Regions from separate parts of the Blautia sp. ZXY-1-B12 genome, predicted to be linked through region 1. Evidence: riboswitches for the same ligand, from Rfam matches in the RefSeq annotation. Region 1 holds a riboswitch; the other holds the start of a gene.
The links. Region 1 has a riboswitch for ZMP and ZTP ahead of AC075L_RS19865 (formate--tetrahydrofolate ligase). Riboswitches for the same ligand answer to the same signal wherever they lie in the genome.

Region 1 (13,359 bases):
AAAAAAATCTGAGCTTCTCACTAAAAATGAAGAAAAAGTATTTATCCGTACAGTGGATTTTCTTGAGAAATTATGGATAGAACTGAGGGGAGAAACTGGTTCTGAAGATAAAACAGAGAATAATAAAGCTGTTGAAATTTCAGAAAAAGATACCTATGAGCGGGCAAAAACAGCTTTTGCAACGGAGGCTGACAGTCTGGAAACTCAGACAGAATATATCTCTCAGACGCTTCAGAATGTTTTTGATTTTATGGAAGCTGCCTTTGGTGATAGCCAGGAAATGGTAGCATTTATTACGGAACTGAATGCAAACTTTTACAGTATCTGGTTTATCCGGGAAAATGGTTCTGACCAGTATTACCGTCACAACAAGGGACTACTGTTTGATGACAGACAGAAACTGATCCTGGGACAAATGGAGGAACTGGAGAACACGATGAAGCGGGGACTAAAAAATTAATTTTTATGCCAATTAGCATTGGATTTTCAGATAAATCGTGGTATGCTGATGAATAGAATTATGATTTGAGTGAAAAATATCAGGAATGCAGGCGCATTTGACTGTGCAGCAGTAGAACGATATGGAATCACTAGAAAAAACGAGGAGGAATATAAAATGGAATTAGAAGTATTAAGAAAAGATATGGTTGCAGCTATGAAAGCCAAAGATAAAGTAACAAAAGAAGCAGTCTCCTCTCTGATCTCTGCGGTAAAGAAGGTAGCGATCGATGAGGGATGCCGTGATGAGATTAAGAGTGATCTGGTGGACAGAGTTATTCTGAAAGAGTTGAAAACTGTGAAAGAACAGCTGGATACCTGCCCGGAGAGCCGCGAAGATCTGAAGGCTGAATATCAGGCAAGATATGATGTGATCGCCAAATATGCGCCAAAACAGATGGATGCAGCAGAGGTAAAAGCATATCTGGAAGAAAAATTTGCAGATGTGATTGCGACGAAAAATAAGGGTCAGATCATGAAGGCTGTTATGGCTGATATGAAGGGAAAAGCAGACGGAAAGGTGATTAATCAGGTTGTGGCAGAGCTCTGCAAATAATGTGTTATCTTAACCGAATCAAGTAAGTCCCCTGCTTCAATTGCGAAAAGCAATAAGCAGTGGGTGGGACTATGTGAAGAATAGGATCATCCAGCAGATTTGGTATGCAGAAAGCTGGATAGTTATCAAAATAGCCGCAGTATGCTGGAATGTCCGGATACTGCGGTATTTTATTAGGAGGTGAATATATATGGAGTTTCAGCATGAACTGATCATTCCTAATGAGGGATTTCCGTTTAAGGTTTTTCTTTTTGAAGGAGGAAATGGCAATTATGTGCGTGAGAAGCACTGGCATACGTCTGTAGAGATTTTTGCTGTGATGGAGGGGCGCCTGGATTTTTTTGTAAATAAGGATGAATATCCGCTGAAAGCTGGAGAGCAGATAATCATTAATTCCAATGAGACCCACTCTATCCATGCTGTGGAGAAAAATAAAACAGTAGTTCTGCAGATTCCTCTGAAACAGTTTGAGAATTATTTTACTGCCCAGAGATATATCCGTTTTCGGGGGCAGGAGGAGCTGGTGGATAAGAAACTGGCTTCTTTGCTTCGTAAATTATATCATGTGTATTTCGAGCGGAAAATTGGATATGAGTTCCGGACAATTTCTATTTTTTACGAGATTATGTATATCCTGGTGAAGGATTACCGTGTGACAGAGACCAGGGAGAAGGATATCCGACACAGCCGCCGTCTGGATGCATTGTCAAAAATCACCACATATATGCGTGAGCATTACAGGGAGGAACTGAAGCTTTCTGATGTGGCGGCTACTTTTGGATACTCGGATGCATATTTGTCGCGAATGTTCCAAAAATATGCAAAAATCAACTATAAAACTTATCTGCAGGATATCCGTATGGCATATGCGTACAGGGATTTGCTGAATACAGACCATACAATTAGTCAGATTGCACTAGATAATGGATTTTGCAGCAGCAGGGGTTTTTCCGGGGAATTTCAGAAAAGATATGGGGTACTTCCAAGTGAGATGCGAAAACAGATAAATGAAAAAGGTCAAAAAAACGCTATAGATTAGACAAGAAAACTGGCGAAAAGTACCCTTTATTCTGATATATTCTAAGCACAGTCAAGAAAACGTAATATCTACAGAATATAAGGAGGTTTTTGAAGTGAAAATTCAGAATGTAACAGATGCTTCCTTCCGTAAATATGGAAAGGTGCTTGAAGGGTATGACTTCAGTGCTCTTCTCAAAGAAATGAAACATACACCGGTTCCGGATGATGTGGTTTATGTACCATCTGTTGAGGAGCTGGAAGCTCTGGATGTAGCAAAAGCACTGCAGAATAAAGGATTTGGCGGAATCCCGATCGAAATTGGATACTGCAACGGACATAATAAGAAATTAAATGCAGTAGAATATCACCGCAGTTCAGAGATCAATGTAGCGGTAACAGATCTGGTGCTGCTTATCGGAAGTCAGCAGGATATCACAGATGATTTTACATATGATACTTCTAAGATCGAAGCATTCCTGGTACCTGCAGGAACAGGTATTGAAGTATATGCAACTACACTTCATTATGCGCCATGCAATGTACAGGATGGCGGTTTCCAGTGTGTAGTCGTACTTCCGGCAGGAACCAATACAGATCTTACATTTGAGACAGCTAAGACAGGCGAGGACAGCCTGCTGACAGCTAAGAACAAATGGCTCATTGCACATGAAGATGCGGCAATCGAGGGTGCAGTAAACGGACTTCGTGGAGAGAATATCACCATTGACTGAGTTGCTCGGAATCTGTGGCAGTAGAGTATCAGAATATAGTAAATGAATAACAAAATCATATAAATACATATCAAATATGGAGGAATTTATATTATGAACAATATACCAGTAGTAAAACTTGGATTAATCGCAGTAAGCCGTGACTGTTTTCCGATTCAGCTTTCTGAAAAGAGACGTGCAGCAATCAAGGAAACTTATAAAGGTGAACTTTATGAATGTCCTGTAACTGTTGAGAACGAGAAGGATATGGAGAAAGCTCTTGAAGATGTAAACAAAGCAGAGTGTAATGCGCTGGTTGTTTTCCTTGGAAACTTCGGACCTGAAACTCCTGAAACTCTGATCGCAGAGAGATTTGACGGACCTTGTATGTATGTAGCAGCAGCAGAAGGTGACGGTGATATGATCAACGGCAGAGGTGATGCTTACTGTGGTATGCTTAACTGCTCCTACAACTTAAAAATGCGTCATCTGAAAGCATATATTCCGGAATATCCTGTTGGAACAGCAGATGATATTGCAAAGATGATCGCTGATTTCGTACCGGTTGCACGTGCAGTCATCGGTGTCAGCAATCTTAAGATCATTACTTTCGGACCACGTCCACAGGACTTCTTCGCATGCAACGCACCTATTAAAGGCCTCTATGAGCTGGGTGTTGAGATTGAAGAGAACTCAGAGCTTGATCTTCTTGTTTCTTTCAAAGAGCATGAAAATGATCCTCGTATCCCGGAAGTTTGTGCAGATATGGCAAAAGAGATGGGCGAAGGCAAATATTATGCTGACCTTAATGTGAAAATGGCACAGTTTGAGCTTACACTTCTTGACTGGGCAGAGGCTCATAAGGGAGCAAGAAAATACGTTGCATTTGCTGACAAATGTTGGCCTGCATTCCCGTCACAGTTTGGATTTGAACCTTGCTATGTAAATAGCCGTCTGGTTTCCAGAGGAATTCCGGTATCCTGTGAGGTTGATATCTACGGAGCACTCAGCGAGTACATCGGACTTTGCATTTCCAATGATGCAGTTACACTGCTTGATATCAACAACTCTGTTCCACAGTATATCTATGATGAAGATATTAAAGGAAAATACGATTATAAGCTTACTGATACATTTATGGGATTCCATTGTGGAAATACTCCTGCATGCAAGATGTGTGATTCCAGAGCTGTTAAATATCAGCTGATCCAGCACAGACTTCTTGAGCCGGCAGGATCTGAACCAGACTTCACAAGAGGAACTCTTGAAGGTGATATCGCTGCATCTGACATTACATTCTATCGTTTACAGTGCAATTCCGAGGGCGAGCTGGTTTCTTATGTTGCAGAAGGTGAAGTACTGGATGTACCTACAAGATCATTCGGTGGTATCGGTATTTTCGCAATCAAAGAAATGGGAAGATTCTACCGTCACGTACTGATCGAGGGCAACTATCCGCATCATGGAGCAGTTATGTTTGGACATTACGGAAAAGCATTCTATGAGGTAGTGAAATTCCTTGGACTGGATGTTAAGAAGATTGGATATAACCAGCCGGCAGGTGTAAGATACCCGACAGAAAATCCATGGGGTTAATGAGAAATCAGTAAAACGGATTATTAATGTTCATGTGAAGTGAATGAATCTGAATACAGAATAAATAAACTGACACTATATTAAAGGCATCCCGGGGCTTTGCTCTGGGATGTATTAGATTAGAAATAGAAAAGGAGAGCACTTATGTATTATATTGGTATTGACCTTGGTACTTCCGCTGTAAAACTTCTTCTTATGGAAGAATCAGGAAAAATCTGTAACATCGTATCCAGAGAATATCCTTTATTCTTCCCACATCCGGGCTGGTCTGAGCAGAAACCGGAAGACTGGTTTGCACAGAGTATGGAAGGTATGAAAGAGCTGACAAAGGATATCGACAGAGCGCAGGTAGCAGGAATTGGTTTTGGCGGCCAGATGCATGGTCTGGTAACACTTGACAAGGATGATAATGTGATCCGTCCTGCAATCCTCTGGAATGACGGACGTACAGGCGAAGAGACAGAATATCTGAATACAGTGATCGGAAAAGACAAACTTTCACAGTATACAGCAAATATTGCTTTCGCAGGCTTCACAGCACCGAAGATCCTCTGGATGCAGAAAAATGAGCCTGAGAACTTTAAGAAGGTAGTAAAGATTATGCTTCCTAAGGATTATCTGGCATATCGTCTGTCCGGTTCTTTTTGTACAGATGTTTCTGATGCTTCCGGTATGCTTCTTCTTGATGTGAAGAACCGCTGCTGGTCAAAAGAAATGCTGGAGATCTGTGGAATCACAGAAGAGCAGCTTCCGAAACTGTATGAGAGTTGGGAAGTAGTAGGAACTCTGAAACCTGAGATTGCGAAAGAACTTGGATTCAGTGAGAATGTAAAAGTTGTTGCAGGTGCAGGTGACAATGCGGCAGCTGCTGTAGGAACAGGTACAGTTGGTGACGGTCAGTGTAATATTTCTCTTGGAACATCCGGAACTGTGTTTATTTCCAGTAAAAACTTTGGTGTGGACGAAAATAACGCACTTCATTCTTTTTGTCATGCAGATGGAAGCTATCATCTGATGGGATGCATGCTCAGCGCAGCTTCCTGTAACAAATGGTGGGCAGAGGAGATTCTTCAGACAAAGGATTTCGCAGCAGAGCAGGCTCCAATTCAGAAGCTGGGAGAGAATCATGTATTCTTCCTTCCATATTTGATGGGAGAACGTTCACCTCATAATAATCCTGATGCAAGAGGTGTATTCTTCGGGATGTCCATGGACAGCACAAGAGCAGACATGACACAGGCTGTTCTGGAAGGTGTTGCCTTTGGTCTTCGTGATTCCCTGGAAGTTGCAAGAGGCCTTGGAATCAAGATTGAGAGAACCAAGATCTGCGGTGGCGGAGCTAAGAGCCCACTGTGGAAGAAGATTATTGCAAACGTTATGAACCTGAAGGTTGATGTTCTGGAGAACGAAGAAGGACCGTCCATGGGTGGAGCTATGCTGGCAGCAGTAGGCTGTGGTGCTTACCCGGATGTAGAAACCATCGGTAAGAAATTTGCCAAAGTTGTTGATACAGTAGAACCGGATCCTGAACTGGTTGCAAAATATGAAGAGAGATATCAGAAGTTCAGAACTCTGTATCCGGCGATGAAGCCATTGTTCTAATCGAATATCTGCCTGACATACTGGGGTTGTTGTGCTTATTTAGCACAACAACCCCATTTTGACGTACATCTGATGATGACCAATCACCATAGCCTATTTGATTATGACATATCAGGAAAAGGGCAGCTTCAGGAATTCTTCCATGGCTCTGCTGATATAGCGGCCTTTCTTCCAGTAAAAAAACACAGTGCGTTTACTGCTCTGACCGGGCAGCTTATAAAAAACAAGTTCTGAATTTGTTGGAACTCTGGAGAGCAGAAGATCCCCGATGAAAGTGATACCCATTCCCAAACATGCAATATTATAGGCAGTCATCTGCTGATCCAGGCGAAATACTACAGAAGGCGAAAAGTGATTTTCCTGACAAATGGTAAGTGCACGCTTACCGGTATCATTATCTGAACGAAGAATAATAAATGGTTCGTTCTCGAATTTGTTTAATGGAACAGAAGGAATATGAGAAGAACGGAACTGCCCGTTCCGGATTTCCTCAATAGGAATCTGATATTTCTGCAGTCTGGTATTGATTGAATAATTTTTGGGAACTGCAAGAAGAAGTTGTTCTTTCTGGTAGATATAACGTTCAAAAATCTGGTTATCCAGAATACAGTTATCAATCACCAGATCTAACTTTCCGGCCTGGAGAAACTGGGATAGCTTTGCTGTACTTTCTTCTACAAGAGAAATTTGAACATGGGGGAATTTTTGGGAAAAATCAGCAATAAGGGGAGGCAGAATCCACGAAGAAAAAAAGTTACTGCCACCTACATTAAGAGTTCCTGTTTTGAGATTTCCCAGATCCAGTAGGTAGTTTTCGAGATTATTTTCAATATCCATGACTTTTTCAACAGCCTGTATATAATGTTTTCCGACTTCAGTTAACTGCAAAGGTTTGGTACTTCGATCAAAAATAGGATAACCAATGCGGTTTTCCACACGTTTTACATTTGCACTTAAAGAAGGCTGCGAAATGAAAAGAGCAGCAGCAGCTTTGGAAAAGCTTTTTTCCTTGTATACCTCATAGATGTATTCCATTCCCTGAAACATATAAATTCCTCCGATATATAACTTAAACACTATATATTTTATAAAAATATATGTATTTGATTATATTATAGCAGAGATATATAATGAGGGCAAATACATGGGAGGGCGAATAACTATGAAAAAAACAGACTATCGTGTAGAAAGGGATTCTATTGGTGTAAAGGATATTCCGGAAGATGTATATTATGGAGTACAATCCTTACGTGCGGCTGAAAATTTTCACATTACGGGGCTGAATATGCATCCGGAAATTATTAACAGTCTTGCATACATAAAAAAAGCAGCAGCGATAACCAATTGTGAGGTGGGGCTTCTTGAGAAGAAAAAAGCACAGGCGATTGTCCAGGCATGTGATGAAATTGTTTCAGGGAAATTCCATAATGAATTTATTGTGGATCCTGTTCAGGGAGGAGCTGGCACATCTTTAAATATGAATGCCAATGAAGTAATTGCAAATCGCGCGATTGAGATACTGGGAGGAAAAAAGGGCGATTATACAATTATAAATCCTAACGATGATGTGAATTGTGGACAGTCTACCAATGACGTGATTCCTACTGCCGGTAAAATGACTTCTCTTCGTTTGTTGCAGAATCTGAAAAAACAGCTTCTTCGCCTCTATGATGCTCTTAATGAAAAAGCTACAGAGTTTGATCACATAATAAAAATGGGGCGTACACAGATGCAGGATGCAGTACCAATTCGTCTGGGACAGGAATTTAAGGCATATTCGGTAGCAATCATGCGTGATATCCACAGAATGGATAAAGCAATGGATGAAATGCGGACTCTTAATATGGGAGGTACTGCTATTGGAACAGGAATTAATGCAGATGAGGGCTATCTGAGAAGAATTGTTCCAAATCTCACTGAAATATCGGGAATGGACTTTATACAGGCTTTTGATCTGATTGATTCCACTCAGAATCTGGATCCATTTGTAGCCGTTTCCGGTGCTGTGAAAGCATGTGCGGTAACTCTTTCCAAAATGTCAAATGATCTCCGTCTGATGTCCTCCGGTCCACGTACTGGTTTTGGGGAGATTAATCTTCCGGCAAAACAGAATGGTTCCTCTATTATGCCAGGTAAAGTTAATCCGGTTATTCCTGAAGTAGTGAATCAGGTTGCTTTTAATATTATTGGTAATGATGTTACCATTACCATGGCTGCAGAGGCTGGTCAGCTGGAATTAAATGCGTTTGAGCCGATTATTTTCTATTGCATGTTTCAGTCTATCGATACTCTTGGCTATGCAGTCCAGACATTGGTAGATAATTGTATTGTAGGAATTACGGCAAATGAAGAAAGATGCCGTTATCTGGTAGAAAACAGTGTAGGTATTATCACTGCAATCAGCCCCCATCTTGGATATCAGAAGGCTGCGGATATTGCAAAAAAGGCAATTAAGACAGGCGAATCTGTAAGAAGTCTGATTCTGAAAGAAAAGCTTATGGACGAGGATGAACTTAATCGCATTCTGGATCCGATCCATATGACGGAACCTGGTATTTCCGGAAAAGATTATCTTATAAAAAAATAAAGAAAAAAACAGGCGGGAAAATCTTCCCGCCTGTAAAATCGTCTGGACACATATCATATATAAATATGATTTTTATATTTTTGAATTATTCGATTGATTTCAACCGGATTAGAACAGACCTGTGATCTTACCTGTCTCGTCTACGTCGATTCTCTCAGCAGCCGGAACTTTAGGAAGACCTGGCATTGTCATGATCTCGCCTGTAAGAGCTACGATGAATCCTGCACCAGCGGAAATCTTCAGGTTACGTACTGTAACTTCGAAGTCAGTAGGAGCACCCAGTTTAGTCTGGTCATCTGTTAAGCTGTACTGTGTCTTAGCTACACAGATCGGGCAGTTGCCAAAGCCAAGAGCTTCTAACTGTTTCGCCTGTTTCTGAGCGTTAGCTGTCAGAACTACTTTCTTACCGCCATATACTTTCTGAACGATCTGGTTCAGTTTGTCTTCGATAGAACCTTCCAGTTCATATGCATAGGAGAAGTCGTTTGGTTCTTCAACAAGACGGATAACTTCTTCTGCAAGTTTGATTCCGCCTTCGCCGCCTTTTGCCCATACTTCAGAAAGAGCAACGTTAACGCCCAGTTCTTTACATTTAGCTTCTACAAAGTCAAGCTCTGCTTTTGTATCTGTAGGGAATGCGTTGATAGCAACAACACATGGAAGTTTGTATACGTTTTTGATGTTGGAAACGTGTTTTAACAGGTTCGGGATACCTTTTTCAAGAGCTTCCAGGTTTTCATTGTTAAGGTCAGCTTTAGCAACGCCGCCGTTGTATTTCAGGGCACGTACTGTAGCTACGATTACAACTGCGCTTGGTTTTAAACCAGCCATACGGCATTTGATATCAAGGAATTTCTCAGCACCAAGGTCAGCACCGAAACCAGCTTCTGTGATTGCATAATCAGCAAGCTTCATAGCCATCTTTGTAGCTGTTACAGAGTTACATCCATGAGCGATGTTTGCGAATGGTCCGCCATGTACGATTGCAGGAACGTGTTCCAGAGTCTGTACAAGGTTTGGTTTCAGAGCATCTTTTAACAGGGCTGTCATAGCGCCTTCTGCGTGAAGGTCACCTGCTGTTACAGGTTTCTGCTCGGAAACTTTTCCGTATGTATATCCGATGATGATCTTGGATAATCTTTCTTTCAGGTCTTTGATGTCGCTTGCAAGACAGAGAACTGCCATGATTTCAGATGCAACTGTGATGTCGTATCCGTCTTCACGAGGCATACCGTTTGTCTTTCCGCCAAGACCATCTACTACGTTACGAAGCTGACGGTCGTTCATATCTACACATCTTCTCCATGTGATCTTACGTGGGTCGATGTTTAATGCATTGCCCTGGAAGATATGGTTATCGATCATAGCTGCCAGTAAGTTGTTAGCTGCGCCAATGGCATGGAAGTCACCTGTGAAGTGAAGGTTAATATCTTCCATAGGAACAACCTGTGCATATCCGCCGCCTGCTGCACCACCTTTTACACCGAATACCGGTCCTAAGGATGGCTCACGAAGAGCTACCATAACACTCTTGCCAAGTCTCTGCATACCATCTGCAAGACCTACAGTAGTAGTAGTTTTACCTTCTCCTGCTGGAGTTGGGTTGATAGCTGTAACGAGGATTAATTTTCCATCCTTCTTATCACTTTCTTTCAGAAGATTGTAGTCGATTTTTGCTTTGTATTTTCCGTACTGCTCCAGATATTTGTCGTCAATACCTGCTTTCTCTGCGATCTGAGTAATTGGAAGCATCTCGCATTCCTGTGCAATTTCAATGTCTGATTTGAATCCCATAATTGTTTTTCTCCTTTCGTTTCCGCATAACATGAAAAACTTCTGTTGCTGTTCACTCCGCGATCAGCAACAATTATTAATTGAAAGAAGTATTGGCCGGTCTGCCTGGTATTCCTGATTTCTGCCCTGAAAGTTATAAAAAAAGGCCAGTATCTGAATATTTCAAATACTGCCCAGACGGTCGGCTCCCACAAACCTCCGACTCCACGTGGTTTGCACTCCACTCTTTCCGTCAGTACTCGAAGGTTCTTTCAATTGATGAATACAATATATCATTTTGAGAAAAAAATGTCAAGAAAATTTTTGTTGAAACGTCAAAAAATGTGAGTAAACTGGATAAAAGTTGTGCAAATTGATAAGAGAAGAGAATCGTAATCCCTGGTAATGAAAGAAAATACGTTTTCTCAAGGAAAGAAATTGTTAAAAAATAGACATAGTTTTCCCTGATAAATGAAGAAAATATAAAAAGCGGGTAAAGACTGTGCAAAATATGGAAAATGGAATTGACAACAGTTCAGAAGATATGTTATTCTCATCTTTAGTATGAAAAGACACTATCGTTTTCATGCAAATATTTGCTCACATTCAGAGACAGTTTCTGAATGTTAAGCCATACGGACAGGCGGGGCAGTTGCCGGGTGGGAGACACCACATTATTGATTGAGTTAGAAGCTCAAATTTTATAAGTTGATTACTTTATAATAATCAGTGCGTAAGCACACATCATCTTGTGAAACGGTCAATAAGAGCATAGCATATATTTGCCAGCGATTGAAGACGACAGCAGTCATGAATATTTCAGAATACGGGAACAGGCACAGGATACAGACGGATTTATACGGGAAATCCGGTCAGTATATAAAGAGACAGAGCCTGAGAAATTCTATAGATCATGAGAGAAGCAGATGGTGAATGAACTTATCTGCTTCTTTTTTTGTGCAGATATAGCAAATATAAAGGATATGGTTGGAGATAAACGCTTTGCGAGGATGTGTCTCACATGCGTTCGACTTGAATATATAGAGAAATAATTGAATCATTGTGCCGGTTTGAGGCAGTATACAATTGCTGAATGATAGAACTGTATTTGCCGGTACATGACGACAGGAAAAGAGGAACATGTCAAATGGATTATGAAAGACAACAGCATGCGCCCATATATGAAGCACTGGAACGTTTCCGAAAGAAGAGAGTCGTTCCCTTTGATGTGCCGGGACATAAAAGAGGAAGAGGAAATCCGGAGCTTGCACAGTTGCTGGGAGAGAAATGTGTGGGGCTGGATGTTAATTCTATGAAGCCGCTGGACAATCTCTGCCACCCGGTTTCGGTGATCAGAGAAGCGGAGGAGCTTGCAGCAGATGCTTTTGGCGCAGCGCATGCATTCCTTATGGTAGGAGGAACCACATCTGCAGTGCAGAGCATGATCCTGTCTGTCTGCAAGGCAGGGGATAAGATCATTCTGCCGCGAAATGTACATAAAAGTGCCATCAATGCCCTGGTACTGTGCGGTGCAATTCCGGTTTATGTAAACCCGGAGGTGAATGCGCAGCTGGGCATTTCCCTTGGCATGGAAGTCAGTCAGGTGGAGAAGGCTATGGATGAGAATCCGGATGCGGTGGCAGTTCTTGTAAATAACCCTACCTATTATGGAATCTGTTCGGATCTGCGGACTATCGTAAAGAAGGCTCATGCAAGAGGAATGAAGGTGCTGGCAGATGAGGCTCATGGAACCCATCTTTATTTCGGCAGAAACCTTCCTGTATCCGGAATGGCGGCAGGTGCTGACATGGCGGCAGTTTCCATGCACAAATCCGGCGGAAGTCTGACACAGAGTTCGCTGCTGCTTTTGAATAAGAGTATGAATGCAGAGAAAGTGCGCCAGATCATCAATCTGACTCAGACCACAAGCGCTTCTTATCTTCTGTTGTCCAGTCTGGATATCTCCAGAAGAAATCTGGCACTCAGGGGAGAGGAATCCTTTGAAAAGGTTGCAGGGATGGCGCAGTATGCCAGAGAGGAGATCAATGAGATCGGCGGTTATTATGCATATGGTATGGATCTGATCAATGGAACCAGTGTTTTTGATTTTGATGTTACAAAACTCTCCATTTATACACTGGGAAATGGGCTGGCAGGTATTGAAGTTTATGATCTTCTCAGAGATGAATATGATATTCAGATCGAGTTTGGAGATATCTGTAATATTCTGGCTTACATTTCCATTGGAGACAGGCTTCAGGATATTGAGAGACTGGTAGGGGCATTGGCTGATATTGAACGTCTGTATAAGAAGGACAGCACAGGTATGCTTTCCGGGGAATATATCGCACCTGCAGTGGTGGCGTCTCCACAGCAGGCATTTTATGCGGAGAAAGAATCTCTGCCCATGGAACAGACGGCAGGCAGGATCAGCGGTGAATTTGTTATGTGTTATCCTCCGGGAATCCCGATTCTTGCTCCTGGGGAAATGGTGACACAGGAAATTGTAGAATACATTCTTTATGCAAGAGACAAAGGCTGTTCCATGCAGGGAATGGAGGATCCGAAGGTAGAATATCTTCAGGTTCTGAAAGGGGGTATCTGATCATGGAATTATGGTATTCCGAGTTCCATACAGGAAATGTAAAGCTTTCTGTCCGGATTAACCGACAGTTATTTTCAGGGGAAAGTGAATTTCAGAGAATCGATGTGTTTGAGTCTGAAGAATTTGGAAGATTTGTGGCTCTGGACGGTGAGATCGTATTTTCTGACAAGGATGAATTTATTTATGATGAAATGGTCACGCATGTGCCAATGACAGTACATCCCAATGTAAAAAATGTTCTGATTATCGGTGGCGGTGACGGTGGAGTTGCCAGAGAACTGATCCATTATCCACAGATTGAGAGCATTGATGTGGTGGAATCCGATAAAATGTTTGTGGATGTATGTGCGGAGATGTTTCCGGATATTGCCCAGGGACTGAAGGATGAGAGAGTCAACATTTATTATGAAGA
Region 2 (19,049 bases), on a different contig from region 1:
TAATACAATATTTTATTGAAGCAATATTTCACATAAGAAAGGAACTAAACTCATGAGTGACTTTAAAGTCGAGACTAAATGTCTCCATTCCGGTTACACTCCGTCTAAGGGTGAACCATGCGCACTCCCGATTTATCAGAGTACCACTTATAAATATGATACTACTGATGAAATGGGACAGCTCTTCGATCTTAAGGCAGAAGGATACTTCTATACCCGTCTGCAGAACCCCACAAATGATGCTGTAGCAGCAAAAATTGCAGATCTGGAGGGTGGTGTTGCCGCTATCCTTACCTCTTCCGGACAGGCTGCCAACTTCTATGCAGTCTTCAATATCTGCGAAGCAGGTGATCATGTTGTGGCGGCTTCTACTATTTACGGAGGAACCTTTAACCTCCTGGCTGTTACCTTCAAAAAGCTTGGCATTGACTGCACTTTCGTTGACACCGATGCTAGCCCTGAAGAAATTGCAGCTGCCTTCCGTCCTAATACAAAGGTACTTTTCGCAGAGACCATCGCAAACCCGGCCCTGGTAATTCTTGATATTGAAAAATTCGCAAAGGTTGCTCACGAACATGAAGTTCCGCTTATTGTAGACAACACCTTCGCTACACCTGTAAACTGCCGTCCTTTTGAATGGGGAGCTGATATCGTCACCCATTCCACAACCAAATATATGGACGGACATGCTGTGCAGGTTGGCGGAGCTATCGTTGACAGCGGTAACTTTGACTGGGATGCCTATGGACATAAATATCATGGACTGACTGAACCGGATGAATCTTATCATGGTGTTATTTATACTAAACAGTTTGGAAAGAAGGCTTATATCACAAAGGCAACCTCTCAGTTAATGCGTGACCTGGGCTCTATCCCGTCTCCTACAAACTGCTTCCTGTTAAACCTGGGACTTGAAACTCTTCCTCTCCGCGTGGAACGTCACTGCTATAATGCACAGAAGATTGCCGAATTCCTGAATGCCCATGAGAAAGTATCTCATGTAAACTATGCAGGACTTCCTGATGACAAATACTATGCACTTGCTCAAAAATACATGAACGAAGGCAGAACCTGCGGTGTTATCTCCTTTGAACTGACAGGTGGTCGAGAAGCTGCAGTCCGCTTTATGGACAGCTTAAAGCTTGCCACCATTGCAACTCATGTAGCAGCTTCCAAGACCATGATCCTGCATCCCGCAAGCCATACTCACCGCCAGATGAATGATGAACAGCTTGCAGAAGCCGGCGTATCACCGGGAATGATCCGTCTCTCCGTTGGTATTGAAAATGTTGAAGACATCATTGCTGACATCGAACAGGCATTAAAAAACGCATAAAAGATAATTTCAAAAAATCCGAAAGAACTTCTGAAATGATCACAGATATAACAGATCATTTCCAGATTCTTCCGGATTTTTATTTTCAGGTCAAACGGATATTCGCAATCCGCTTTGCTACTTGATTCGGTTAAATTCTTTCTTATTTTCTACTTTAACAAATAAACATCTGTATAATATACCCCTTTGTCCTCCCCTTCCTGATGGGTAGCAACATAAATATCTATACAATTATGTTTAATCGCACCACCACAGTCCTCTGCAACATAAACCTGTCCATTGATCACAACCTTAGATCCATATGGAATCTGTGTAGGGTCCACCGCAATCGTACGGTTTGTCGTAGCAGTCACCCCTGTAGAAGTAATGCCATTTGCCCAAGGGCCACAACAAATACTGCAGGGACAATAATGAGTAATCTTAAAGGTTCCCAGCGGAACCAGTGACGCATCTGAAGACACAGCTACCGGAGTTCCCACCTTCACTCCATCCACAGACTCTCCCTTTGAAGCAGTTACACCATCCACAGCCTCTGCAAAAACGCCTTTGCCCTCACTCTTATGAATCGTTCCAGCTTCTTCACCGTCTACTTTAGCGACCTTTGACTCTTCCGTATTCTCCTCTGCTGCTGTATTCTCCAGAACACTGGTTGGAATATATCCAATGCCTCTTTTTCCATTCTCTTTTTTATAGTAAATCTGACTCCAGATGCCGTTCACTGTAGCCAGGCGCTTCACTTCATCCTCCTGAATGACCTCACCTACTATCTGTCCATCCTTCTTTCCCGGATAATCCAGAATATCACTGTCCTTCAGTGCTATAAAAGTTCCCCTTGCCTGAGCAACCTGATCACTATCATTGATATGTTTTGTGGGCACATAGCCACTGATCTTTTCCGTACCCTTTTTACCCTTTTTCTCATAAGTCACTTTACTCCAGCCATTATCACATACGGCCACTCTCTCTACACCGGTACCAAGATACACTCTTGCAAGCTTCTTTCCGTTTTTCCCTGGCATAGAACGTATATAAGTCGCCTTTGCAGAAACAGAAACCTTATCTGACTTGGCAACTGCAGTTACCTTCTCTCCACTTCCATTATCAATCTCAAAGGTCTGCGGTGTCTTATCATCCTGCTTATAAGCATTAATTGTCCCCTCATAATCCAGAATATCCGCAGAAACTGTTGTTGATAAAGTAAGCATACTACAAACTAATAATGCTAAAATTTTTTTCTTCATAAACTGAGCCTCAACTCCTTTATCGTCTCTCTCCGTCTGTCCTATCATAGCACACCCCCTCCCAATTTGCAATTTTCCACCCCATCCTTCACGGAATCTTCATAAACTATATTGCTTCTATTATTTCTATATGCTATAGTAAAATTATCAGAATTCTATTCTGCCTTACGAAAGATAAGATAAAATATAAATATTTTTTCGTAAAGGAGTGTGATTTTATGACTGCTGTTAAAGAACGTATTATAGGTGCTGTATCAATTATGAGTGATAAAGATGCTAATATCTTCTGGCATATTATTCAAAAACATTTTAAACTGCCTGATACATTCGCAGATATAGAAAAAGTTGAACCCGATGAAACAGATTTAATAATGTTAAAGGAAATCGAAAACAACCCTGACTGTCACGAATTCATTTCTCAGGAAGAATTAATGAAAGAACTTAATATGTAAGTATTGTTCCCTGAAAAGTGCCAATTTCAGCACTTTTCAGGGAGTCATAATTTTTCAATAAAACCATTATATAAAATTTCAAAATAAATAAAAAAACATTTGACAAACTCCACTGCATATAGTATCATATATTTTGTCGCTGAGGTAATCACTCAACTGACATCATAAATGCGATAGTGGCGTAGTTGGTAACGCGCGACCTTGCCAAGGTCGAGACCGCGGGTTCGAGCCCCGTCTATCGCTCTTAAAGCATCAGCTAAGGCTGATGCTTTTTTCATCCCCTTCTATTAACTTTCCATAACTATAGCAATTCCATATCTGCGAATAACATCTATAGCCAATATTCAGTGTGAAAAAAATAATGGTTTGGGGCGCATTTGCAGGAGTCTTAGAAAAAATTAGCGTCAGGAAATCTGCGTTATGTAAAAAAATCTCACTGTCTGAGCCGCATTTGCGGCGAGTTTGAGATTTTTTTACATGTTTTTAGCAGATTCCCTGACGCTTAGTTTTTCTTAGGCTCCGAAACCGCGCCCCAAACCATTATTTTTTTCACACGTCACTTGGATTTAGTGATGGAACAACCTGATACCAGTAAAACTCATCACCATTCCATATTTATTGCAAGTCTCGATCACAGCATCATCACGCACAGATCCACCCGGCTGCGCAATATACTTCACGCCACTCTTATGAGCACGCTCAATATTATCACTGAATGGGAAGAATGCATCAGATCCCAGTGTAACATCCGTCATCTGATCCAGCCATGCACGTTTCTCTTCCTTTGTAAATACTTCCGGTTTCTCTGTGAAAGTTTTCTCCCACATACCATCAGCAAGTACATCCATATATTCATCCCCGATATAAACATCAATGGCATTGTCACGTTCCGCACGTGAAATTGTATCTTTAAATGGCAGATTCAGCACTTTCGGGCACTGGCGAAGGAACCAGTTGTCTGCCTTCTGTCCTGCAAGTCTTGTACAATGTACACGTGACTGCTGTCCTGCACCAACACCGATAGCCTGTCCATCTTTTACGAAACATACAGAGTTGGACTGTGTATATTTCAGGATGATCAGAGAAATCTTCATATCTCGTTTTGCTTCCTCTGTAAGCTCTTTATTCTCTGTCACAATATTGGAAAGCATTGCATCATCGATCTCAAGCTCCTGACGGCCCTGCTCAAAAGTTACACCAAATACTTCTTTGTGTTCCAGCGGAGCCGGTACAAAATTCTCATCGATCTGGATCACATTGTAGTTACCTTTTTTCTTCTGCTTCAGAATCTCCAGTGCTTCCTCTGTGTATCCAGGTGCAATAACACCGTCAGATACCTCTCTCTTGATCAGAAGTGCTGTATCTTTATCACACACATCAGAAAGAGAAATAAAATCACCAAAAGAGGACATTCTGTCAGCACCGCGAGCTCTTGCATAAGCGCATGCTAATGGTGAAAAATTCTTCCAGTCCATATCATTTACCCAGTAAATCTTTGCCAGAGTCTCTGTCAGCGGAAGTCCTACAGCAGCACCTGCGGGAGATACATGTTTAAAAGATGTAGCTGCCGGAAGTCCAGTTGCTTTCTTCAGATTGGATACCAGCTGCCAGCCGTTAAAGGCATCCAGGAAATTGATATATCCCGGTCTTCCTGAAAGGATTTTCACCGGAAGCTCGGAGCCGTCTGCCATATAAATTTTTGCAGGTTTCTGATTCGGGTTACAGCCATATTTTAATTCGAATTCTTTCATTATATAAATCCTCCGTATGAACCAAATAAGTATTTTAAAATTAATTCCTGTAAATAATTTCTTACTGCGAAAGCATCGTCTTATGTTCACAATAATCTATAAGTACTATCTGTACTCAGTAAGTGACTATTATTTATTCTTATTAATGATCTTGCTTTCGTACTTACCTGTCTCAATATCAATATATCTTACAAACAGAGATACTTTGTTATCTTCGTTCAGGCTGTTCCAGAGAAGTTCTGCAAACTCATCCATATCATCCGGAATTGCTACCAATTTCGGTTCGCCTTCAAAGCTTGGAAGTGGATTTCCGTCACATTTATAAGTATGGATGAAATGTCCCTCTCCTGCAATGGCATTCTCGTATGCAAATGTGTATCTGTTACATGCATCCGGATTTCCGTTGTTGCTCTTGAGAATTGACATTGCATAGTTGAATTTTCCGTTCTCTACGTGCATAACACCGGAGATACGAGGTGTATAGTTCGGACCGTCCGGCTCGAATTCTCTGCTTCTTAAGGACTGCTCAAAAGTAAGCTGATGATCCATTCCCTCATAAATGGTATCTGTCTGATCTCCGTTAGTTACGATTGTTTTGTTTCCCAGTACACGTACAGGTGCATAGATGATCAGACTCGGATCTGTAAGTTTGGACGGATCAAACGCCTGGGTACGGATTCCCTCACCATCCTCTACAAATACTCTGTTTCTGCTGTTCTCGCTTCTGCCCATGATGAAATAAGCTGTCACTGCTTTCTTACCGTCTGCGGAACGTCCAATCACAATTCCTCTGCCAGGATAGGAATTCTCTTTCAGTTCTTTTTCCAGTGATAACATTTCCATAATTTTTCTCCTTTTCGTTAAAAATAAGGTTAAAAAAAGCCTGGGAAACCTATTTATTCATTGAATAATTTCCAGGCTGCCCAGGCGGTCGGCTCATATACTCGCTGCACTCCCTGTAGGTAATCCTACTTCCGCCAGTCATGCAGGCACTGTCGTGAAAAAAAATCACACGTTGTTATTATAGTACAATACTTCTTTGTGGATTTCAAGGCAAATTTTTTTGTACTGTGCTGAATTTTCGTTTTACTGAACATCCTGCAAACCATAATCAACATCAATCTGCGCCGCAATATCCGATTTCATCTGTATCCATGCATCCGGATTCTCCACATAATATTTCGGACAGTTTTTTCCGGTAACATCGTAATGCCGGATCACGTTCTCTGATGTAAGCCCAAACCGCACACACAACCACGCAGAAAGCTTCACTGCCGAATCATAAGTTGCCTCATTGAATTTCCCCGTCTCATCCGGATGACAGCACTCAATGGACAAAGTATCTACATTACGTGAGTTCGTCGCATAGGACATCTCTGACGTAGGAATACACTGCACCACTTCCCCATCCAGCCCCACTACAAAATGACTGCTCACCTTTGTGTCATGAGTAGTCGCCAGATTCTCAAAGTAGTTCCTGTTTGCAATGGCTGTTGCCCCCGGATTTGCAGTATAATGAATGGCAATATACTGTACACTCTCAATGGGAATCTGCGGTCTGGAATATTCATTCGGCGTCAGCAGTTCCACATCTATGTACGGCGCCCCTTCTTTTTGCCATTGTTCCGGTCCGCCTGAAGAATCCGCATTATCTGTTCCTGACTGTTCCGCATCAGAAATCATCGTGTCAGAATTATGTAAAAAGTCCCCAATACTCCATCCATTTTCACTGGCCCGATTTATTATGATCCACCCACTCAGAACTATGATCACGAGCAGCATAAGGCTCATAAGAATTCTCTGATTTCTCTGCCTTATTCTGCTGCTCTTTCGTCTTTTCGACCTGCTGTTTTTCTTTTTTACTGCCAGTTTTTCCTGTTCTGGTATCTGTTTTTTTCTTTTTGTTTATATGCTTTTGCATTTTTACCTTCTCTTACGGGATTTTACTCCCTGCAAAAAATACCCCGGCCGGCATGCCTGGAAATCTTATTTCTTTCCATCAGCAGCCAGCCGGGGCATATATTACACCTGAAATTTATTATTTGTCATCTACGCTATAGTTCGGAGCTTCTTTTGTGATATGAATATCATGTGGATGAGATTCCTTAAGAGATGCAGCAGAAATCTTGATGAATCTGCCTGTTTCTTTAAGCTTCTCAATAGTTTCTGCTCCACAATATCCCATACCGGAACGGAGACCGCCCATGAGCTGGAATACAGTATCCTCAACATGTCCTTTGTAAGCAACACGTCCTTCTACGCCTTCCGGAACAAGTTTCTTCGCATTCTCCTGGAAGTAACGGTCTTTACTTCCGTTCTCCATAGCTGCGATAGATCCCATACCGCGGTATACTTTATATTTTCTGCCCTGATACAGTTCGAATGTTCCCGGGCTCTCGTCGCATCCTGCAAACATGCTTCCCATCATGCAGACATTCGCACCGGCTGCGATTGCCTTTGTGACATCTCCGGAATACTTGATACCACCGTCTGCAATGATCGGGATTCCGTATTCTTTTGCAGCTTCGTAGCAGTCCATAACAGCAGTGATCTGCGGAACACCGATACCTGCAACAACTCGTGTGGTACAGATAGATCCAGGTCCGATACCAACCTTAACTGCATCTACACCAGCCTCGATCAGAGCCTTTGTCGCAGCACCTGTTGCTACGTTACCTGCGATTACCTGCAGTTCCGGATATGCTGCCTTGATCTCGCGTACAGCCTTCAGAATGTTCTCTGAATGTCCATGTGCAGAATCAATTACGATTACGTCTACAGATGCCTTTACAAGTGCATCAACACGTGCAAGTACATTAGCAGTGATTCCTACCGCAGCACCGCAGAGAAGACGTCCCTGCTCATCCTTTGCAGCCAGAGGATATTTGATCTGTTTCTCAATATCTTTAATAGTAATTAAGCCTTTTAAGTTAAAGTCATCATCTACAATAGGTAATTTCTCTTTACGTGATTTTGCCAGAATCTTCTTGGCATCTTCCAGTGTAATTCCTTCTTTGGCTGTGATCAGTCCCTCAGAAGTCATGCACTCTTTGATCTTCTTGCTGAAATCTGTCTCAAACTTCAGATCACGATTAGTAATGATTCCGACCAGTTTTCTGCCCTCTGTGATCGGCACACCGGAGATACGGAACTTTGCCATTAACTCATCTGCGTCCTTAAGTGTATGTTCAGGAGATAAATAGAAAGGATCTGTGATAACACCGTTCTCAGAACGTTTTACCTTGTCTACCTCTTCTGCCTGCGCTTCAATGGACATATTCTTATGAATAATACCAATACCACCCTGTCTCGCCATAGCGATTGCCATGCGATGCTCGGTTACTGTATCCATTCCTGCACTCATCATAGGAATGTTCAGTTTAACCTTCTTTGTTAAGTAAGTTGTGACATCTACCTGATTCGGAATTACCTTTGAATATGCCGGAACTAACAGCACGTCATCAAAAGTAATGCCTTCACCAATGATAGTACCCATTGCATTTCCTCCCTTGCGTATATGAAATTAAATTACTATTGTAATGTAAAAAGGAACCAGCAACTGGTCCTTTTATTTTCAACAAGTGTAACAAAAATCAGATTCTATGTCAATCCAAAAAAACTTTGCTCGGTGCTGAATTTTTCATAGCCTGTGCAAGTGCCTCATCCGGTTCCAGAATGATTTTGCATAAATTTCCGTCCAGTCTTGTGATAACACCAAAGCGTTTATGCTCCGGATTTCCTGATGAAAAGTCCAGTACTTTCATGTTCTGGTTTCCGTTGTAATAGTCCATTCTGTGGGAATCCAGCGGTGCTGCCAGATCTGCTTCTGATAATTTGAAGCTCTTTACTTTCTTTCTTTTTGTCTTTGACATGATCATGTCGATGTCAAAATCGCCATTGATAAACAGATATTCATATTCTACATCTGTTTTCGGGATTACAAAATAGCATGCAATTCCAAGCGCTACGGCAATGATCAGTGCCAGCGGTGTGATGATAAGTCCGGCAAATACTGCCAACACTGTCAAAACGATCAGACCGTATTTGAGCAGGCTGTCTTTAGCCGTCTTATCTTTCTTTACCAGTAATTCTGAATACAAGTCGCCCATTGTTTCGTCTCCTTTTCATTTGTTCAGCTGTTGAAAGCAGCTTTTTTTGCACAGCATATTTAACAATTATATTTTATTCATCATGCTGTTTTTCTGCATTATATCACAAAACGGAACCATCGTCTATGACGACGGTTCCGTTTCACATATTCCACCTGTACTATTGTTACTGTTCACACACCACTGTTCCGCGAGGTGTTTTGGCATGAATATGCCAAAATCCCGAGACATACAAGCCAAAATTCCATTGCCGCAGGCAATCTGGAATGAATTTTGGCTATGTTACTGTGAACGGAGTGAACAGTAACATACTATTTTTATCTGAGCATACTGCGGTATAATTTTATCGTTTATTAAAAATTACATCATTCCCATTCCAGGATTAGCAGCTGGTGCAGGTGTGTCTTCTTTGATAATTGCAACAGCAGATTCTGTTGTAAGTAATGTAGATGCAACACTTGTAGCATTCTGAAGAGCACTTCTTGTAACTTTTGCAGGATCAAGGATACCTTCGCTTACCATATCTACATATCTTTCGTTCAAAGCATCGAAGCCGATTCCCGGTTCGGATTCTCTTACTTTGTTGATGATTACGGAACCTTCAAGTCCTGCATTTGCAGAAATGCGGAACAGAGGAGCTTCCAGAGCTTTCAGGATGATATTTGCACCTGTCTTCTCGTCACCTTCCAGAGTTGCTGCAAGTTTTGCAACTTCTTTGGATGCGTGGATGTAAGCAGATCCGCCACCTGCGATGATACCTTCTTCTACTGCTGCTCTTGTAGCTGCAAGAGCATCTTCCAGACGAAGCTTAGCTTCTTTCATTTCTGTCTCAGTGGAAGCACCAACACGGATAACAGCTACGCCGCCAGCCAGTTTTGCAAGTCTTTCCTGTAATTTTTCTTTATCAAATTCAGATTTTGTTTCTTCAATCTGTCCACGGATCTGAGCAACACGGTTTGCGATTGCATCTTTGTCACCCATACCGTCAACGATAACTGTGTTCTCTTTTGCAACTTTAACAGATTTTGCACGTCCTAACTGCTCCATAGTTGCGTCTTTCAGTTCCAGACCAACTTCTTCGGAGATTACCTGGCCGCCTGTAAGGATTGCGATATCCTGAAGCATTTCTTTTCTTCTGTCACCATATCCCGGAGCTTTGACAGCTACTACCTGGAAGGTTCCTCTTAATTTGTTTACGATCAGAGTTGTAAGAGCTTCACCCTCTACATCTTCAGCAATGATAAGAAGTTTCGCACCAACTTTTACGATCTGCTCCAGTAATGGAAGGATTTCCTGGATGTTGCTGATCTTCTTGTCTGTGATCAGGATATATGGATCTTCCAGATTTGCTTCCATTTTTTCCATATCTGTTGACATATATGCGGATACATATCCACGATCGAACTGCATACCTTCTACAAGGTCAAGTTCTGTGTGCATTGTCTTGGATTCTTCTACTGTGATAACGCCATCTTTGGAAACTTTTTCCATAGCATCTGCTACTAACTGTCCAACAGTCTCATCGCTTGCGGAAATAGATGCAACGTTTGCGATCTGTTTCTTGCCGCTGATTGTCTGGCTCATGTTCTTGATTGCTTCTACAGCTACATCTGTAGCTTTCTTCATTCCTTTTCTGAGGATGATCGGGTTAGCGCCTGCTGCCAGGTTTCTCATTCCTTCGTGAACCATAGCCTGTGCAAGAACAGTAGCTGTTGTTGTACCATCACCTGCTACATCGTTTGTTTTGGAAGCAACTTCTTTGATCAGCTGTGCGCCCATGTTTTCAAATCCGTCTTCCAGTTCAATTTCTTTTGCGATTGTAACACCGTCGTTTGTGATAAGCGGAGCACCGTATGGTTTGTCAAGAACTACGTTTCTTCCTTTCGGTCCTAATGTTACTCTTACTGTATCAGCTAATTTATTTACACCAGCTTCAAGAGCTGCTCTGGCTTCTGCGCCGAATTTAATTTCTTTTGCCATGATAATATGACCTCCTGATTCAAATTTTGATCTCTATGAATTCTTTCTGATACTTAGCCGGTATTTCATGTTACATCCTGTAAATATTATCTTATAAGTATCTTCATTTATGTTTTCTATTTTGATATTGCTTATTTAACAATTGCAAGAATATCATTCTGTTTTACGATAATGTATTCTGTGCCATCCATTTTTACTTCTGTTCCTGAATATTTGGAGTAGATAACTTTATCACCTACAGCTACTTCCATTTTTACTTCTTTGCCGTCAACAACTCCGCCAGGTCCTACAGCTACAACTTCTGCCTGCTGTGGTTTCTCCTGTGCCTGTCCCGGAAGAACGATTCCGGATTTTGTTGTTTCTTCTGCTTCAACCTGTTTTAATACAACTCTGTCACCTAAAGGTACTAATGTCATGATCTATATCCTCCTTTATTCTCCAACTAAAGCTTTCCTGTTACCGTACTCTTTCCGTTATTGCAAAATATCCGGTAACTGTTTCGGCACTCTGTCTAATTCTGCCGTTTTTTGCTAGCACTCATTTACTTCGAGTGCTAATCACTGTCCTTATATTATTGAAAATGAGTCGATTTCGCAAGTGCTTTTATCATTATGAAATAATCTATATTCTCTTTTTTACTTATATATTCTCTTTTTTTCTTTTGTTTTCTTAATTTACAAATAATTTTGTCATATCTTCCTTGTCTTTCACACTCAGTTGAATTGTCTTCAAATACATTAATTAAGAGGCTTGCTATAATTCTTGTAACATAATAAAAAGACCGTCCACCATACAGCAGACAGCCTTCTTGCATTCATTATTTATGGAAGCTTCTATATCAGGATTTCTTATTTCTCTGAGCTTTAATCTCTTCCAGTTCATCAAAAATGACTTCATTCAGCACTTTAATGTAGGTTCCTTTCATACCGGAAGATCTGGATTCGATCACACCGGCACTTTCAAACTTCCTCAAAGCGTTTACGATAACAGATCTGGTGATTCCCACGCGGTCTGCGATCTTACTTGCAACCAGGATTCCCTCATCTCCGTCAAGTTCATCAAAAATATGGATGATTGCCTCCAGTTCGGAGAAAGATAAAGTATTAAACGCAGATTTCACTACCTGCTGCTTTCTGTCCTCCTCAGCATTCTCTTCATGAACCGCTCTCATCATCTCAAGCCCTACAACGGTTGTTCCATATTCACTGACAATAATATCTTCAATGTCATATGGTTTCTCATAACGATACATAAATACAGTACCCAGTCGTTCCCCTGCAATATCTATCGGATTAATGATTCCCTGATAACTGCTTGATACATGTTCAAATCCCAGTGTCTGAAGATTTACATTCTCTTTTGTTGACAGGACACCCAGAAATCTCTCGTTTAACAGGGAATCTACATATCCGCCAACCTTGTCCTCGATCAGTTCAGTGATCTCCTCTACTCCCGGGCATAAACTGACACCCAGAACCTTTCCTTTTTTACTGAGAACCAGAATGTTGGAACTCAGTGTCTCCATCAGAACCTGACAGATGTCATTAAATACCACTTTGCTGGAACTGCTGTTATGCAGAAGTTTATTAATTTTTCTTGTTCTATCCAGCAGCTGAACACTCATATTGTCCTCCTTTCACCCTGTACATATCCGAAATCTTTCTGTCATTATTTCATAAATGAGCAGTCACTTTCTTTTGCTCGCAAGGAAGATTCAGACACACATGGTCATTAACATTACTGATACTTTGATTTTACACGTTTTAAAGTCAAATTACAAGACAAATTTTACTATTTTTTTATTTATTTTTGCTTTTCTGAAAATAGATTCCTTTTATAATATTATTCAATAAATATCATCATCAAAAATTCAAAGGATTGAAGACAAAAAGTCAGAAAGTCACTGACTGTAAGACAAAAAACGGAACTGTTGCATTAATGAAATTCATTTTCAACTGCTGCAACAGTCCCATTTATAACATTTACAATCCGTTATTATTCTTTCTCGTCCTTTGCCTCTACATATCCACATGTCTCCTGGCTGCAGACAAGCTTATTCCCCTTTTCCACCATATAGCTTCCACATTTCGGGCATTTCTTTGCTGATGGTTTCTGCCAGGACATGAAATCACAATCCGGATTATCCTCACATCCGTAGTACTTACGTCCTTTTTTGGTTTTCTTAAGCACAATCTCTTTTCCACATTTCGGACATGCCACCCCGATCTTCTCAAAATATGGTTTGGTATTTTTGCATTCCGGAAATCCCGGACATGCAAGGAATCGTCCATGAGGACCATATTTGATCACCATATGTCTGCCACAGTTTTCGCAGATCACATCTGTCACTTCATCCTGAATATCAACCTTTTCAAGTTCTTCCTCTGCAGCATCTACATCCTTCTTCAGATCCGGATAGAAGTTGCTTACTACTGTCTTCCACTTTACAGTTCCTGCTGCCACACAGTCCAGAAGCCCTTCCATAGTCGCAGTGAAGTTTACATCTACAATACTCGGGAAAGCCTGTTTCATAATATTATTGACAACTTCCCCCAACTCTGTAACATACAGGTTCTTCTGTTCTTTTGCAACATAACGGCGGCTGATGATCGTTGTGATCGTCGGCGCATAGGTACTTGGACGTCCAATCCCCAGTTCTTCCATAGTCTTGACCAGAGATGCCTCTGTATAATGTGCAGGCGGCTGCGTGAAATGCTGTTCTGGTTTCAGTTCCTTAAGACTAAGCTTCATTCCTCTTTCAAGACTCTGATTCAGAACATTTCCTTTTTTCTGGTCCTCTTCATCTGTGTATACAGACATAAATCCGTCAAATATGATCTTGGAGGCAGAGACTGTAAAAATATACTGGTCTGCACCAATCTTGACAGATGTTGTTTCGTATTTTGCAGGAGCCATTCTGCTGGCCGCAAAACGTCTCCAGATAAGCTGATACAGTCTGAACTGATCTCTTGAAAGAGATTCCTTCAGTACAGCCGGTGTACGGCTGATGTCTGTAGGACGGATCGCTTCGTGAGCATCCTGGATCTTCTGTCCCTTTTTCACAGCTTTCTCAGACTTTGAAACATAATCCTCTCCGTACTGAGCAGTGATATATTCTCTTGCAGCAGCATCTGCTTCCTCCGAGATTCGGGTGGAATCTGTACGCAGATAAGAGATCACACCTACCGTTCCATTTCCTTTGATATCAATTCCTTCATACAGCTGCTGTGCCAGACGCATTGTCTTCTGTGTGGAAAAGTTTAAGGTCTTGGCTGCTTCCTGCTGTAAGGTACTTGTAGTAAAGGGAAGCGGTGCATTCTTGATCCTCTCGCCTTTCTTTACTTCATTGATCTCATATTCTTTATCTTTCAGAGAGGCCAGAAGTTTATCCATTTCCTCTTTGCTGTGGATATCCATCTTTTTATCTGTTCCATAGAACTTCGCCTGCAGCGGTTTCTTCTCACCCTTCACCTGAAAATCTCCCTCCAGGCTCCAGTATTCTTCCGGAATAAACGCATTGATCTCATCTTCTCTGTCACAGATGATACGAAGCGCAACAGACTGTACGCGCCCCGCACTTAAGCCTCTCTTGACTTTTGCCCAGAGAAGCGGGCTGATGGTATAACCTACCATACGGTCAAGCATACGTCTTGCCTGCTGTGCATCTACCAGATCCATATCCAGGTCTCTGGCCTGTTTGATCGATGATTTTACTGCTGTCTTGGTAATCTCGTTAAAGGTAATCCTGTGCATCTTCTTCGGATCTTCTTTTAATGCCTGCATCAGATGCCAGGAAATTGCCTCTCCCTCGCGGTCAGGGTCAGTTGCAAGATAAATCTTGTCTGCTTTCTTTGCAGCCTTGCGAAGCTTTGCAAGCAGTTCTCCCTTTCCTCTGATCGTTATATATTTGGGTTCAAAATCATGCTCAACATCAATTCCGAACTGACTCTTCGGGAAATCACGGACATGTCCGTTAGAAGCTTCCACATCGTAATTCGCACCGAGAAATTTCTTTATTGTTTTCACTTTTGCAGGTGATTCTACTATCACCAGATATTTCGCCATGCTACCTCTCCTAGTCGTAATCTGTTATTCTTCACAGTGTCCCTGAACGGGCACATTGCCTGACAGCGATATTGTTACATATGAAAATCGCCCTGCGCCGCAGAAACGTGAAGCACAATAATCATAAATCGTCAACTGTCTTTTACATAATAATGTCTCCCGCTCTCTCTTATGAGCCCCCGCAGTGTCAGTTCCACAAGACAGTTGCTTACCTGTGCCGGGGAAAAGCCTGTTTTTCTCACAATGTAGTCGGGATTTTTTGGTCGTAAATCGAGACAACTATACACCATATTCAAATCTCTTGCAAGTCCCAAGTTGTTTTTTTCACCGTTTTGTGTTACTTTTTCCATCGAAATTCCAAGTTCTTCCAGCATAATTTCCGGACAGTATGCAATCCCTGCACCGTCGTAGATCAGCTTATGACAGCCTCTGCTGAGTTCATCTGTCACTGCCCCCGGAATCGCATAGACCATCTTTCCCTGTTCCAGTGCAAATCCCGCAGTGATCAGCGAACCGCTGTTTTCTTTTGCTTCCACTACCAGAACCGCGTCTGACAAAGCACTGATGATCCGGTTTCGCGCCGGGAAATGCCAGGAAACAGGTCCTGAACCCAGTGGACATTCACTGATGATCCCACCATTTTCCCATAAGATCCTCTCATAGAGTTTTCTGTTAGATTTCGGATAGCATACATCAACACCACTTCCAAGCACCGCAAATGTAGGCATCTTTCCTTCCAGTGCGCCTTTATGTCCTTCTGAATCAATGCCAAGTGCCATACCGCTGATAATCTGGACTCCAGCTACACTTAACGCTTTCGCATACCGGAATGCCTGCATCCTTCCATAAGGACTGCACATTCTGGCACCGATCACTGCCACCGTTCTTCTCTTAGGATCAGGAAGTCTGCCTTTTACATAAAGCTTTGCCGGCATGGAGGAATACTGCTTCATTATCTGAGGATATTCCGGATCTGATTTCTCAATACATCGTATCTGACCTGTACTGTATTCTTCTGTATGATTATTTTTCACATCAGTTCTTTCCATATAAAATACCTCACTGACCTTTATTTTATGACCGAATCTTTGTCAAATGCCCTGTACGAAAGTGCTTCTCCGATATGATGACCGGCAATCATTTCTTCCCCTTCCATATCCGCAATTGTTCTGGCTACCTTCAGGATCCTGTGATAGGATCTGGCACTGAATGCGATTTTTTCAAAGGCTCTTGCCAGAAGTCGGGATGCGCTGTCTGTAAGAGGGCAGAATTTATCGATCAGACTGCTCTTCAGCTGCCCGTTAAAATTTATTTTCTCATCTTTATACCGTTCTTCCTGGATCTTCTGTACTTTTTCCACTCTTTTTCTGATAGCAGCGGAATTTTCTCCCTTTCTTCCACAGTGAAGCTGTGAAAAAGAAACCGGCGGTACCTCAGTGCTGATATCAATTCTGTCCAGAAGAGGGCGACTGATCTTTCCCATATAATGTGTGATCTCACCTGCTGTACAGGTGCATCTGTTTAAATCCGGATAATAACCGCAGGGACAGGGATTCATCGCTGCACATAACATAAAATCCGCCGGAAAGTTATAAGTTCCGCTTGCTCTGGCTATCTGGATCACTTTATCCTCCATGGGCTGTCGCAGAAGTTCCAGACTTGCTCTGGAAAATTCCGGCATTTCATCCAGAAAGAGTACACCTTTATGCGCAAGAGTGATTTCTCCGGGTCTGGGATTACGCCCGCCTCCTGCAATTGCCTGCGGAGTACTTGTATGATGAGGGCTGCGAAATGGTCGCTCATCGATCAGCGGATGTTCTCTTGAAAGAAGTCCTGCAATACTGTAAATTCTGGTAAGCTCCAGCTTTTCTTCAAAGCCAAGCCCAGGCATGATCGTCGGCAGTCTTCTGGCAAGCATGGTTTTGCCCGTTCCCGGAGGTCCGATAAGGAGAAGATTGTGAAATCCGCTTACTGCAATTTCCGCCGCTCTTTTTGCCCCTTCCTGTCCTTCAATGTCTGAAAAATCCATTCCCATATCTGTATTTATAATAGAAGGAATTTCTTCCTGTATTTCCCTCTTCAGATAGGGTTCCGGATTCTTAAGACACTCGACCAGTTCCCGTAAATTTTTTACTCCTGCTACCGGCACATCCCTGATCAGTCTTCCTTCTTTCAGATTCTCATAGGGAACTACGCAAAAACGACTGCCCAAACTTCTTGCACACAACACAATCGGCAGGATTCCGGATATCCCATGGATTTCTCCGTCCAGACCGATCTCCCCTGCCATCATAACTCTGCTGACAACCTGAGGGCTGATCATCTCAAAAGCAGCCAACACTGCTGCTGCCACCGGTACATCAAAACCGGCTCCCTCTTTCTTCATGTCTGCAGGAGCAAAATTGACGGTAATTCTCTTTGGTGGAAACTGATAACCATTATTCTTGAGGGCTGTGCGTACCCGTTCCTGCGCTTCCTTTACCTGCGCAGAAGGAAATCCTACCATGATAAAGGAAGGAAGTCCGTTACTTACATCAGCTTCTACCTGCACAGGGCATACTTCCACCCCAAAAATTGCAGCTGATAATACACTTGCAAACAAATATAAACTCCTTTCTTCCGGCATAAATCTCCCCCGATATTTATGCTCACCAAAAAATATATAACAATTCGTTACTGTTCACTCCGTTCACAGTAACGTAGCCAAAATTCATTCCAGATTGCCTACGGCAATGGAATTTTGGCTTGTATGTCTCGCCAAACAGCGGACGACTGAATAGTTACATCACTTAACTTGTATTGGAAATTATTTCAGAAATCAGATTTGAAAAAAGATTATTTTTATAATAGACCATTTTGCTCTGTTTTGCAACCGTTCATTTTGTTCTGTTTTATACTTTTTTCAGTACATAATCTGCGAAGGCTTTTCACAGATCATGTTTGGGAGTACACTACAAAACAGAGAGGTGAACTATATGAAATTTCAGCGTATTCAGGATTTACGTACAGATGCTGACATGTCACAGAAACAGCTCAGCGAAATTCTTCACATCAGCCAGCGTTCCTACTCTCACTATGAGACAGGTTCACGCAATATCCCGGTTGAAATGCTTATCAGACTGGCAAATTATTACGATATAAGTGTTGATTATCTGGTAGGACGCACTGATAAAAAAGAGATGAATAAATAAGTAAAATCACTTTTTTTAATATAAAAGGATTCCTGTAACTGTTTATGTTACTGAATCCTTTTATATTTTTTGTATCTTTTATTCTTTTATCATAACAGTATCCACAGAAGGATGGACTTTTGCACCCTCCGCTTTTGTTTTTGTCTTAATATTCACATAAAGACGACCATTATCAAAGGTAAGATAACCCTTTGCTACATTTCCCAGCGAGTCTGTAAACGAGAATCTGGTTGCATTTCCTGCGACGGATTTCTTTACTTTTGCCTTGCAGGTAGCTGTCTTTTTCTTATTTGTCTGTGAATAAGTAAAGGTAACCGACTTCTGACTGAGTTTCTTAATTTTGATCTTAACCCTGCCGTTCTTACTGCGCCAGGTTCCCAGATAATCCTCCGGGTTAAAAACATAAGCCCGTTCCAGAACCGGTGTTGGCGTTGCCGTAGGAATCGGTGTTGGGGTAGGTGTGGGCGTAGCTGCAGGTGTCGGTGTTACAGTGGGAACTCTTTCCAGTGCCGCGATCGCTTCTGCTTTTCTCTGCTCTCTGTCCACATTCTTTCTGTGTTGAAGCAGCAGAGTGCCTGCCAGCATAAGCAGGATAAACAGGATAATTACAATTATCAGAAGTTTTATAAGTCTTTTTTTCTTTTATTCCGTTTCTGTTTCCCGTTGTTTGTTACCGACAAATCTGCATCTCCTCTTCTGTTTCTTGTTCGTTACTTATTCTTTTCCATCCCAGCAATAGGTACAGAGTTTACATGGTGAAATTCCAATGGAAGCTTTCAGATCATCAAGTCTGTGGAATTTCAGTGATGTGAAATTCAGCTCCTTACGAATTTCTTCCAGCATTTCTTTATAATTTGTTGAATTTGGATCTGCATAGTCTGCCAGGACTTTATCACTGACATTCTCTCCCTCACGTTTGGCGAT

Region 2: another riboswitch for ZMP and ZTP. It lies ahead of AC075L_RS13530 (IMP cyclohydrolase); the one in region 1 lies ahead of AC075L_RS19865 (formate--tetrahydrofolate ligase).

What each region holds. Positions count from the first base shown of each region.
Region 1 covers NZ_JBWJVP010000283.1:865-14,223, forward strand. The annotation lists partial or broken gene AC075L_RS19825 (ATPase) at 1-460, shown strand, start outside; gene AC075L_RS19830 (GatB/YqeY domain-containing protein) at 617-1,054, shown strand; gene AC075L_RS19835 (AraC family transcriptional regulator) at 1,245-2,093, shown strand; gene AC075L_RS19840 (DUF4867 family protein) at 2,188-2,805, shown strand; gene AC075L_RS19845 (L-fucose/L-arabinose isomerase family protein) at 2,899-4,380, shown strand; gene xylB (xylulokinase) at 4,525-5,982, shown strand; gene AC075L_RS19855 (LysR family transcriptional regulator) at 6,094-7,029, opposite strand; gene AC075L_RS19860 (aspartate ammonia-lyase) at 7,127-8,569, shown strand; gene AC075L_RS19865 (formate--tetrahydrofolate ligase) at 8,678-10,363, opposite strand; ZMP/ZTP riboswitch at 10,528-10,613, opposite strand; gene AC075L_RS19870 (aminotransferase class I/II-fold pyridoxal phosphate-dependent enzyme) at 11,490-12,947, shown strand; gene speE (polyamine aminopropyltransferase) at 12,950-13,359, shown strand, end outside.
Region 2 covers NZ_JBWJVP010000212.1:23,483-42,531, forward strand. The annotation lists gene AC075L_RS13505 (O-acetylhomoserine aminocarboxypropyltransferase/cysteine synthase family protein) at 53-1,336, shown strand; gene AC075L_RS13510 (3D domain-containing protein) at 1,486-2,625, opposite strand; gene AC075L_RS13515 (hypothetical protein) at 2,796-3,029, shown strand; tRNA gene AC075L_RS13520 (tRNA-Gly) at 3,200-3,272, shown strand; gene AC075L_RS13525 (phosphoribosylaminoimidazolecarboxamide formyltransferase) at 3,596-4,780, opposite strand; gene AC075L_RS13530 (IMP cyclohydrolase) at 4,910-5,623, opposite strand; ZMP/ZTP riboswitch at 5,695-5,775, opposite strand; gene AC075L_RS13535 (peptidoglycan recognition protein family protein) at 5,867-6,571, opposite strand; gene AC075L_RS13540 (hypothetical protein) at 6,507-6,701, opposite strand; gene guaB (IMP dehydrogenase) at 6,819-8,276, opposite strand; gene AC075L_RS13550 (DUF6106 family protein) at 8,386-8,889, opposite strand; gene groL (chaperonin GroEL) at 9,250-10,869, opposite strand; gene groES (co-chaperone GroES) at 11,001-11,285, opposite strand; gene codY (GTP-sensing pleiotropic transcriptional regulator CodY) at 11,708-12,493, opposite strand; gene topA (type I DNA topoisomerase) at 12,865-14,934, opposite strand; gene dprA (DNA-processing protein DprA) at 15,066-15,983, opposite strand; gene AC075L_RS13580 (YifB family Mg chelatase-like AAA ATPase) at 16,004-17,536, opposite strand; gene AC075L_RS13585 (helix-turn-helix domain-containing protein) at 17,910-18,125, shown strand; gene AC075L_RS13590 (hypothetical protein) at 18,204-18,671, opposite strand; gene AC075L_RS13595 (amidophosphoribosyltransferase) at 18,840-19,049, opposite strand, start outside.